Linked DNA regions of Catalinimonas alkaloidigena. The protein of the gene in region 2 interacts with the protein of the main gene of each other region in a pairwise test. Links are inferred from orthologs where the notes say so. Each region holds a gene or a part of one and is shown on either strand. Other genes may lie near its edges.

Region 1 (2,872 bases), on a different replicon or contig from region 2:
CAACGGAAACTTTGTCAGCCTCTGTACTTCGGTTTTGGTAGAATTAGCGGAAAAAATGGCCGAAATGCTCGAATCTGTAAGTTTGCAAGCGCAATGGCACAACAAATGCTTAAAGGCACACCGAGACAGTGCTCCATCACTGCCTCACGAGGAAGAATCATTAAACTAATTTGTACATCTCCTTAATTCACGATTGTTATGTCAGTAAACATTAAGCCTCTGGCCGACCGGGTTCTTGTGAAACCTGCCGCCGCTGAAGAGAAGACCGCTTCCGGAATCATCATCCCTGACACTGCCAAAGAAAAGCCGCAACGTGGCGAAGTAGTGGCCGTCGGAAACGGTAAAAAAGATGAGCCGCTTACCGTTAAAGTAGGCGATACCGTATTGTACGGGAAATACGCCGGTACGGAGATCACCGTCGATGGTAGCGACTACCTGATCATGCGTGAATCGGACGTATTTGCCATCCTCTAGTCTGAAGGACATCATCCTGCATTACATTAGTCTCAACCTTAAATCAAACTAATTTTTAGTTATGTCTAAGAAAATATATTTCAATTCGAGCGCCCGTGAGAAACTCAAAAGAGGAGTAGATACACTGGCCGATGCCGTGAAGGTCACCCTGGGTCCGAAAGGACGGAACGTCATCCTCGACAAAAAATTCGGGGCTCCTTCCATCACCAAAGACGGTGTGACGGTAGCGAAAGAAATCGAACTGAAAGACCCGATCGAAAACATGGGTGCTCAGTTGGTGAAAGAAGTAGCTTCTAAAACCGCTGACTCGGCTGGTGACGGAACCACCACCGCTACGGTGCTGGCCCAGGCCATCTTCCAGGCGGGTATCAAAAACGTAACCGCAGGTGCCAACCCGATGGACCTGAAGCGGGGCATCGACAAGGCCGTTGCGGTGATCGTAGAAAACCTTCGCAAGCAGTCGCGCAGCATTTCGAACTCCAACGAAATCACGCAGGTTGCATCGATCTCTGCCAACAGCGACCAGGAAATCGGTAGCATGATTGCCAACGCCATGGACAAAGTGGGCAAAGAGGGCGTCATCACCGTAGAAGAAGCGCGTGGCACAGAAACCGAAGTAAAAACGGTAGAAGGGATGCAGTTTGACCGCGGTTACCTGTCTCCTTACTTCGTGACCAACACGGAGAAAATGGAGGCTGAACTGGAATCACCGTTCATCCTGATCTACGACAAAAAAGTGTCGTCGATGAAAGAACTGCTGCCCGTCCTGGAGCAGGTAGCCCAAACCGGCAAGCCGCTGGTCATCATCTCTGAAGACGTAGAAGGCGAAGCCCTGGCTACGCTGGTCGTCAACAAAATCCGCGGTGCCCTGAAAGTGGCGGCCGTGAAAGCGCCCGGCTTCGGTGACCGCCGCAAAGCTATGCTGGAAGACATCGCGATCCTGACGGGTGGTACGGTGATCTCTGAAGAGCGCGGCTACAAACTGGAGCAGGCTACGCTTGATTACCTCGGTCAGGCCGAAAAAGTAATCATCGACAAAGACAACACGACGATCGTAAACGGATCGGGCTCTACGGAAGATATCCAAGGCCGTGTGAACCAGATCAAACAGCAGATCGAGAACACAACGTCTGACTACGATCGTGAGAAACTGCAGGAGCGTCTGGCCAAATTGTCAGGCGGTGTTGCCATCCTTTACATCGGTGCCGCTACCGAAGTAGAGATGAAAGAGAAAAAAGACCGTGTAGATGACGCCCTGCACGCTACCCGTGCTGCCGTAGAAGAAGGCATCATCCCCGGTGGTGGTGTGGCGCTGATCCGTGCGCTGGAGTCGCTGGATAGCGTATCTACTTACAACGAAGATGAGAAAATCGGTGTGAACATCGTTCGCACAGCGCTCGAAGCTCCGTTGCGTACGATCGTTGCCAACGCAGGTGCCGAAGGTTCTGTAGTGGTACAGCGCGTCCGCGAAGGCAAAGCCGATTTCGGTTACAACGCGCGTGACGACCGTTTCGAAGAGATGTATGCCGCTGGTATCATCGACCCGACCAAAGTAACGCGTCTGGCCCTGGAGAACGCCGCTTCGATTGCGTCGCTTCTGCTGACTACCGAATGTGTAGTTGCCGACGATCCGGACGAGAAAGAAGCTGCTGCACCTGCCGCGGGCATGGGAGGCATGGGCGGAATGGGTGGAATGATGTAATTCCTCATCGTCTCTAACATAGAAAACCCGGTATGTTTGTACCGGGTTTTTTTGTTTCACCTTTTCTTCCTTTTTTTGCTCTATCTCTCTCTATGCGCTACATTTTTGCTTAATTCCTCATGTCTGTAGAACTCACCCCGGGCTGGGGTCCCCTCCATTACCTGACGTACGTATACATCTGTGTGGCACGGGCCGATTTGCGTCTGGTCGACTCAGAAACCAACGTGATTCTCGAAAAATTGCGTTCGTTCCCGACCATGAAACCGCACCTGACCAACGAACTTTTCGAGGCGGTACTCTACCAGCAGCTCAGCCACACTTGGGATGAAGTGTACGCGCACGTAGAACACTGTTGCACGCAGTATTTGCAAGAAGACAGTGAGAAACAGGCGTTTCTGCGCGACATGGAGGAAATTATCGAGGCCGACGGCGTAGTAAAAAGCACCGAACAGGAAGTGTTCCGGGTGATCCGCGCGCTGCTGACCTAACTCACGATAGTTAATGGATGCCGTGCATCCATTTGCGGAGGCGAGGCACCAGCACCAACAGGACCAGTGCCGCCCCTAATACCACCAGCACACCCCACACCAGATACGTCTGCGAATAAAGCGCGAGCGTATCGTAGGCAGAGGCCTCGTCCGGCAGATTTTCGGCGGCGGTCAGTTGCCCGATGACGCCCGCAATCTTGTTGCCCAG
Region 2 (2,884 bases):
TTCACTCGTAACAACAAAAAACCCGGACTTTTGGTCCGGGCTTGTAAGGTTGATGGGCGAATAGAATTCATCACAACAACATATCACCTGAGGCTCAATCTCTTACGCGATTATCCATTGAAAAATTCTTTCATCCGCTCGAAAAAGCCTTTGTCGCTCGCGTCGGGCGTAGGGTTGAAATTGGGCGCATCGCGCAGCTTTTCCAGAATCTCAGTTTCCTCACGCGTCAGTTGCTGTGGCGTCCAGACGTTAACGTGAATCAACTGATCGCCGCGACCGTAGCCGTTCAAATCACGAATACCCTTCCCTTTCAGGCGCAAAATCTTACCGCTCTGTGTACCGGGATCAATCTTGATGCGCACTTTGCCGTCGATCGTCGGCACTTCCATGCTCGTGCCTAACGCCGCGTCTACAAAGCTGACAAACAGGTCGTATACCACGTGGTTGCCATCCCGCTTCAGCACTTTATCTTCGATCTCCTCGATCAGAATCAGTAGATCGCCGGGAACGCCGCCGCCGGGGGCCATGTTGCCTTTACCGGACATCGAAAGTTGCATGCCATCGCTGACCCCGGCTGGGATCTTGATGGTCAACAGTTCCTCACGCGGCTCCAAGCCGGAGTTGTCCACCCCCGGAGGACGGCTGTCGATCACCTGACCACCACCGTGGCAGGTAGAGCATGTCGTAGCCGAGACCATCTGCCCCAGCATGGTGTTGACAACCTTCCGCACCTGGCCGGTACCCTGGCAGGTAGGACACGTTTTGAACGTAACCCCCTCGGCCGTCACCAGACGGTTTACTTTGATTTTCTTTTCAGTACCGTGCGCGATCTCTTCCAGTGTCAGCTTCAGTTTGATGCGCAGGTTCGAGCCCTTTTTACGTCTCGATCCGCGGCCACCTCCGCCAAAGAAAGCGTCGAACGGACTTCCACCTTCGCCAAAGATGTCACTGAACTGGCTGAAAATGTCGTCCATGCTCATGCCACCGGGGCCTCCCCCACCGTTGACGCCCTGATGCCCGAACCGGTCATAACGCTGGCGTTTTTCGGTATTGCTGAGCACTTCGTAGGCTTCGGCGGCTTCTTTGAACTTGTCTTCTGCCGTAGGATCGTCCGGATTTTTATCCGGGTGATACTGGATCGCGATTTTCCGGTACGCCTTCTTAATCTCGTCCGGCGCCGCGGTTTTGCTCACTCCCAGTACGTCGTAATAGTCTCGTTTCGCCATTTCTTATGAACCTGTCACCACTTTAGCAAATCGAATGGGCTTCTCGTTCAGCACGTAGCCTTGCTCGATTACGTCAATTATTTTTCCTTTCAACTCTTCCGAAGGGGCGGGGAATTGCGTAACAGCGTCGTGCAGCTCGGCATCGAACGTATCGCCCTGTTTCACGTCCATCGACTTCAATCCCTTCTGTTCCAGGGTCTTTTGCAACTTATGGAAGACCAATTGTACCCCTTCTTTCACGGCATCGAGATTCGAGGCCGCATCGGCCGCTTTCAGGGCGCGCCCGGCATCGTCCAACACAGGCAACAGAGCACTCATCAGACCCTCGTTGGCCGTCATGGTCAGGTCTAGCCGCTCACGAGCACTCCGCTTCCGGAAGTTCTCAAAGTCGGAATAGAGGCGCAGGTACTTATCTTTAAGCTCAGAAACTTCTTGCTTGAGCGATGCTACCTCAGACTGCTCGCCATGCGCTTCACTCGATTCCGACGCTTCCCGACTTTCTGTCGCGTTTGTGTCAGCCTCCTGTTGTGATGCTGTCGTAGGGGTTTCTTCTTCAGAAAGAAATTCTGCTTTTTCTTCAGCCATATAACTACAATCGGTTTTTGTCTCTATCAATTATCGTAACTCTATCAATGATGTTGCCACGCGAAAGCACTATGACAAAGTGACACGTTTGCTGTGCAGCGTTTGCCAGAGTAAGTCTTTTAGAGGCGTGAGTCCCTGTTGCGCCACCGACGAAATAAAGAGCGCAGGCACACCTTCCGGCAGTTCGGCTTCCATTTCTTCGCGCAGTTCGTCGTCCAGCATGTCCGACTTAGAAACCGCCAGGACGCGTGCCTTGTCCAGCATTTCAGGATTGTACTTTTCCAACTCTCCGAGCAAAATGCGGTATTCGGCGGCGATGTCGGGACTGTCGGCCGGAATCAGGAACAGCAGAATGGCGTTGCGTTCGATGTGGCGCAGGAAGCGAATGCCCAGCCCGCGCCCTTCGGCAGCACCTTCGATGATGCCGGGAATATCGGCTACCACAAACGACTGATCGTCGCGATACGCCACGACGCCTAGGTTGGGCTGCAGGGTTGTAAACGGATAATCGGCGATTTTGGGACGCGCCGCCGACAGCACCGACAGCAGCGTCGATTTCCCGGCGTTAGGAAACCCGACCAGGCCGACATCGGCTAACAGTTTCAGTTCCAGCACCACCCACGCTTCCTGCCCGGGCTCGCCCGGCTGGGCATAATCGGGTGCCTGGTTCGTCGAGGTTTTAAAGTGATCGTTCCCTAATCCACCGCGTCCACCGGGAACCAGAATGACCTCCTGGCCGTCTTGCGTGATTTCCAGGAGGGTCTTTCCCGTCTCCGGATCTTTCGCAACGGTGCCGAGGGGCACTTCCAGCACCGCATCTTCGCCTTGGGAACCGGTGCGATGCGCGGCTTCGCCGGGCGCGCCGTCGCCGGCAATAACGTGCTTACGGTATTTCAGGTGCAACAGCGTCCACAGTTGGGCATTCCCTTTCAGAATCACGTGGCCACCACGGCCACCGTCTCCCCCATCCGGACCGCCCAGGGGTACGTGTTTCTCCCGCCGGAAGTGTCGGGACCCGGCCCCTCCGTGTCCGGAGCGGCAATTGATTTTTACGTAATCGATGAAGTTACTCG
Region 3 (2,915 bases), on a different replicon or contig from region 2:
GCATAGACGGCGTGGTGCCAGAAGTCGATGGCGATCTGTTCCGGGGGCCACTCGGTAATGGGTTTGGCCTGTTTGGTGCTGGGTAGCATAACGAGCGCCGTGCCCCACACGATGGCAAAATGGACGGCGGTGGCGGGCCAGCCTTTCAGGCCGGTGGCCGCAACGAAGCCGCGCGAAATGCCCAGGCTGGTGCCGTAACTCCAGTGCATGATCTGCGCAAAACGGGCCGTGTGGGCGTCTTTAGTGGCTTTGTTGCCGTACTGTTTTTCGTGCAGCGGATGAGGTTTGCCGGTGGGTTCTACGCCCAGCACTTCGCTGCCGATCCGCACGGGGGCTTCGCTGGCCGAGCGGTGCGTGAGTTTCATTTCGATCATCTGCGAGACCGTAATCGCGGCCGTACCGGCCAATCCGGCCAGAATGCCCCGTCCCAGAATGGAGCCCAGTTTGCCCAGGGAGTGCTGTAACGTCGTCATGTACGAAAGGAGGATTATCAGGTAACTAGTCTTTTTCCTCTCTTACATTCGTACAACCCTCCGAAAACGTTACACGATTTTACATGTTCAGGGCTCGCGTACCACCAGCACGGGCATCGTGACGCGGTGCCGCACGTCCTCAATGGTGGTACCGAACAGAATGTCTTTGAACAGCCGGTGGCCGTGTCCGCCCATTACGAGCAGATCGGCGGCCCATTCCTGCGCCAGGTCGGCGATGGCCGTTTTCGGGCTGCCGTACCCGAGTTTGAAATGCACTTTGTACCCCTTCTCCTTCAGTTGTTCAGCGTAGGCTTCCAGGTACTGCCGGTCCGTGGCGGTTTCCAGATCGCGGATGGTCCGGCCCATCACCAGTGCTCCGACGGTTTCCACCACATGAATCAGCAGGTATTCCGTGTGCGGTTCGCCCTGCGAAAGCGCGTGCTGCAGTACGTATGGATCGACAGACGAAAAGTCGAGGGCAATGGCGATGCGCCGGTAGTGCAATTCGGGGAGGTGCACCAGCGGGCGGTCGCCCCCGTGCGGCATGTGCGAATAAGGTTTGCGCTGCGGCTGAAACAGCGGCTGAAACGTGATGTACAGCAATACGCCCCCCGCAAAAACCGCCAGCGGCACCACGGTCAGCCAGAGCCAGATGGCCTGGTCGCCCGCCGCCACCATCCATGCCGAGATCTCCTCGTACGTCAGCTTGGCGTTCAGCACCACGATGATCAGTGCCGACACCCACGCCAGAATTTTCACGCCCCGGTTGATCACCATCGTGCCCATGGTGATGGGATCGCTCACGAAATGGATCAGGGGAATGATGGCAAAGCCCAGTTGCAGGCTCAGCACCACTTGGCTCAGGACCAGCAGCGGGCCGGTTTCTTCTTCGCCCATCAGCCAGATCACCAGAAAGGCCGGCACAATGGCGATCAGCCGCGTAATGAGGCGGCGCAGCCAGGGTTGCAGCCGCAGGTTCAGGTAGCCCTCCATCACGATTTGTCCGGCCAGCGTACCGGTAATGGTCGAACTTTGTCCAGCCGCGATCAGCGCCACGGCAAACAGAATCGGTGCCCACTGGGTCCCCAGAAACCGCTCCAGCAACTGGTGTGCGTCCTGAATCTCGGCGACATGGAACATGCCCGATTGGAAGAAGGTAGCCGCCGCCAGCACCAGAATGGCCGCGTTGACCAGAAAGGCCAGGTTGAGCGCCACCAGCGAGTCGATCACGTTGAAGCGCAGTGCTTCCCGCATTTTTCGGGGCGTCCGCCGGATTTTCCGGGTCTGGACCAGCGCCGAATGGAGGTACAGGTTGTGGGGCATCACCGTCGCCCCGATAATGCCGATGGCGATGTACAGCGCCTGCTCGTTCGGCAGGGACGGGATAAAGCCTTTGGCGACTTCGGCGGGTTCGGGGCGGGCCAGCACCACTTCGATCAGAAACGATAGACCGATCACGCCGATCAGTGCTAGAATGAAGGCTTCCATTTTGCGGATGCCCAGCCGTTGCAGAAACAAGAACAGGAACGTGTCGAGCACCGTGATGCTGACGCCGATCAACAGCGGCAAATCGAACAGCAGTTGCAGCCCGATGGCCATCCCGACGACTTCGGCCAGGTCGGTCGCGGCAATGGCCACTTCGGCCAGAAAATAGAGAAAGTAATTGATCAGCTTCGGATACGATTCACGCGAAGCCTGTGCCAGGTCGCGCCGCCGCACGATGCCTAGGCGTGCGCTCAGGCTCTGCAACAGCAGTGCGATCAGGTTCGACATCAAGAGCACCCAGATCAGCTTGTACCCGAACTGACTCCCACCGGCCAGGTCGGTTGCCCAGTTGCCGGGGTCCATGTACCCTACACTCACCAGGTAAGCCGGTCCGACAAAGGCCATCAGCTTTCGCCAAAACCCTTTCTTCTCCGACGTCTCGACCGTTTCGTGTACTTCTTCCAGCGATGCCCCCCCTTCCGGGAGCGAAGACTGGTCCGAAAAAGACAGCGCCATACGTTAGTTGCTAAATCTGCACAAATTTAGCGCACCAAATCTATATTTTTAGACTTATCAAAAAATAATATTAGCGTCCTTTTTTAACGCCCATCAGCACGGCTCCCATCGCCAAGGCAAAGCCCAGTCCGGCCGCTATCCACTCGCGGTTGCGGCTCAGCGCCATTTCCGGCGAATATTCCCACGCTTCGGCATCGAAATCGCCGTGCGCACCGTGATCGCCGGGTACCGGTTCCCACAGGTTGTTTTTGCGATCGGGTGCTTCGGGCTGATCGGTTTGCTGTCCCTTGATACCGGTTTTGCCTAAGTACCAATCTAGGAAGCCGGGCCAGATTTTGTCGCCCCAGATGGCCTGAAACGTCGGGTAGCCCACAAAATACTCGCGACGCGGATGGTCGACGGCGTAAGTGATGGCGCGTGCGGCCACTTCGGGCTGGTAGA

What was found. Proteins that work in one complex are often made in the same cells at the same time.
Region 1: the proteins of BLR44_RS19335 (region 2) and groL interact in binary tests that used the Escherichia coli proteins (3 or more experiments, as listed by UniProt). The link is inferred for Catalinimonas alkaloidigena from one-to-one orthologs.
Region 3: the proteins of BLR44_RS19335 (region 2) and BLR44_RS16720 interact in binary tests that used the Escherichia coli proteins (3 or more experiments, as listed by UniProt). The link is inferred for Catalinimonas alkaloidigena from one-to-one orthologs.

The regions. Positions count from the first base shown.
Region 1 is NZ_FNFO01000001.1:608,250-611,121, reverse strand. Bases 4-2,855 are described here. They hold groL (chaperonin GroEL), read left to right. Parts: upstream 4-535; coding sequence 536-2,176; downstream 2,177-2,855. Other genes in these bases: BLR44_RS02325 (peptide MFS transporter), read right to left, coding at 2,675-2,855; BLR44_RS02330 (tellurite resistance TerB family protein), read left to right, coding at 2,296-2,664; groES (co-chaperone GroES), read left to right, coding at 199-474. Also shown: more of BLR44_RS02325, read right to left, coding at 2,856-2,872.
Region 2 is NZ_FNFO01000008.1:209,182-212,065, forward strand. Bases 21-2,884 are described here. They hold BLR44_RS19335 (nucleotide exchange factor GrpE), read right to left. Parts: upstream 1,812-2,884; coding sequence 1,230-1,811; downstream 21-1,229. Other genes in these bases: dnaJ (molecular chaperone DnaJ), read right to left, coding at 111-1,226; obgE (GTPase ObgE), read right to left, coding at 1,881-2,884. UniProt on the Escherichia coli protein: Participates actively in the response to hyperosmotic and heat shock by preventing the aggregation of stress-denatured proteins, in association with DnaK and GrpE. It is the nucleotide exchange factor for DnaK and may function as a thermosensor.
Region 3 is NZ_FNFO01000006.1:283,750-286,664, forward strand. The notes cover bases 18-2,912. They hold BLR44_RS16720 (Nramp family divalent metal transporter), read right to left. Parts: upstream 2,475-2,912; coding sequence 561-2,474; downstream 18-560. Other genes in these bases: BLR44_RS16715 (hypothetical protein), read right to left, coding at 18-473; BLR44_RS16725 (SDR family oxidoreductase), read right to left, coding at 2,545-2,912. In the rest of the region: more of BLR44_RS16715, read right to left, coding at 1-17; more of BLR44_RS16725, read right to left, coding at 2,913-2,915. UniProt on the Escherichia coli protein: H(+)-stimulated, divalent metal cation uptake system. Involved in manganese and iron uptake. Can also transport cadmium, cobalt, zinc and to a lesser extent nickel and copper. Involved in response to reactive oxygen.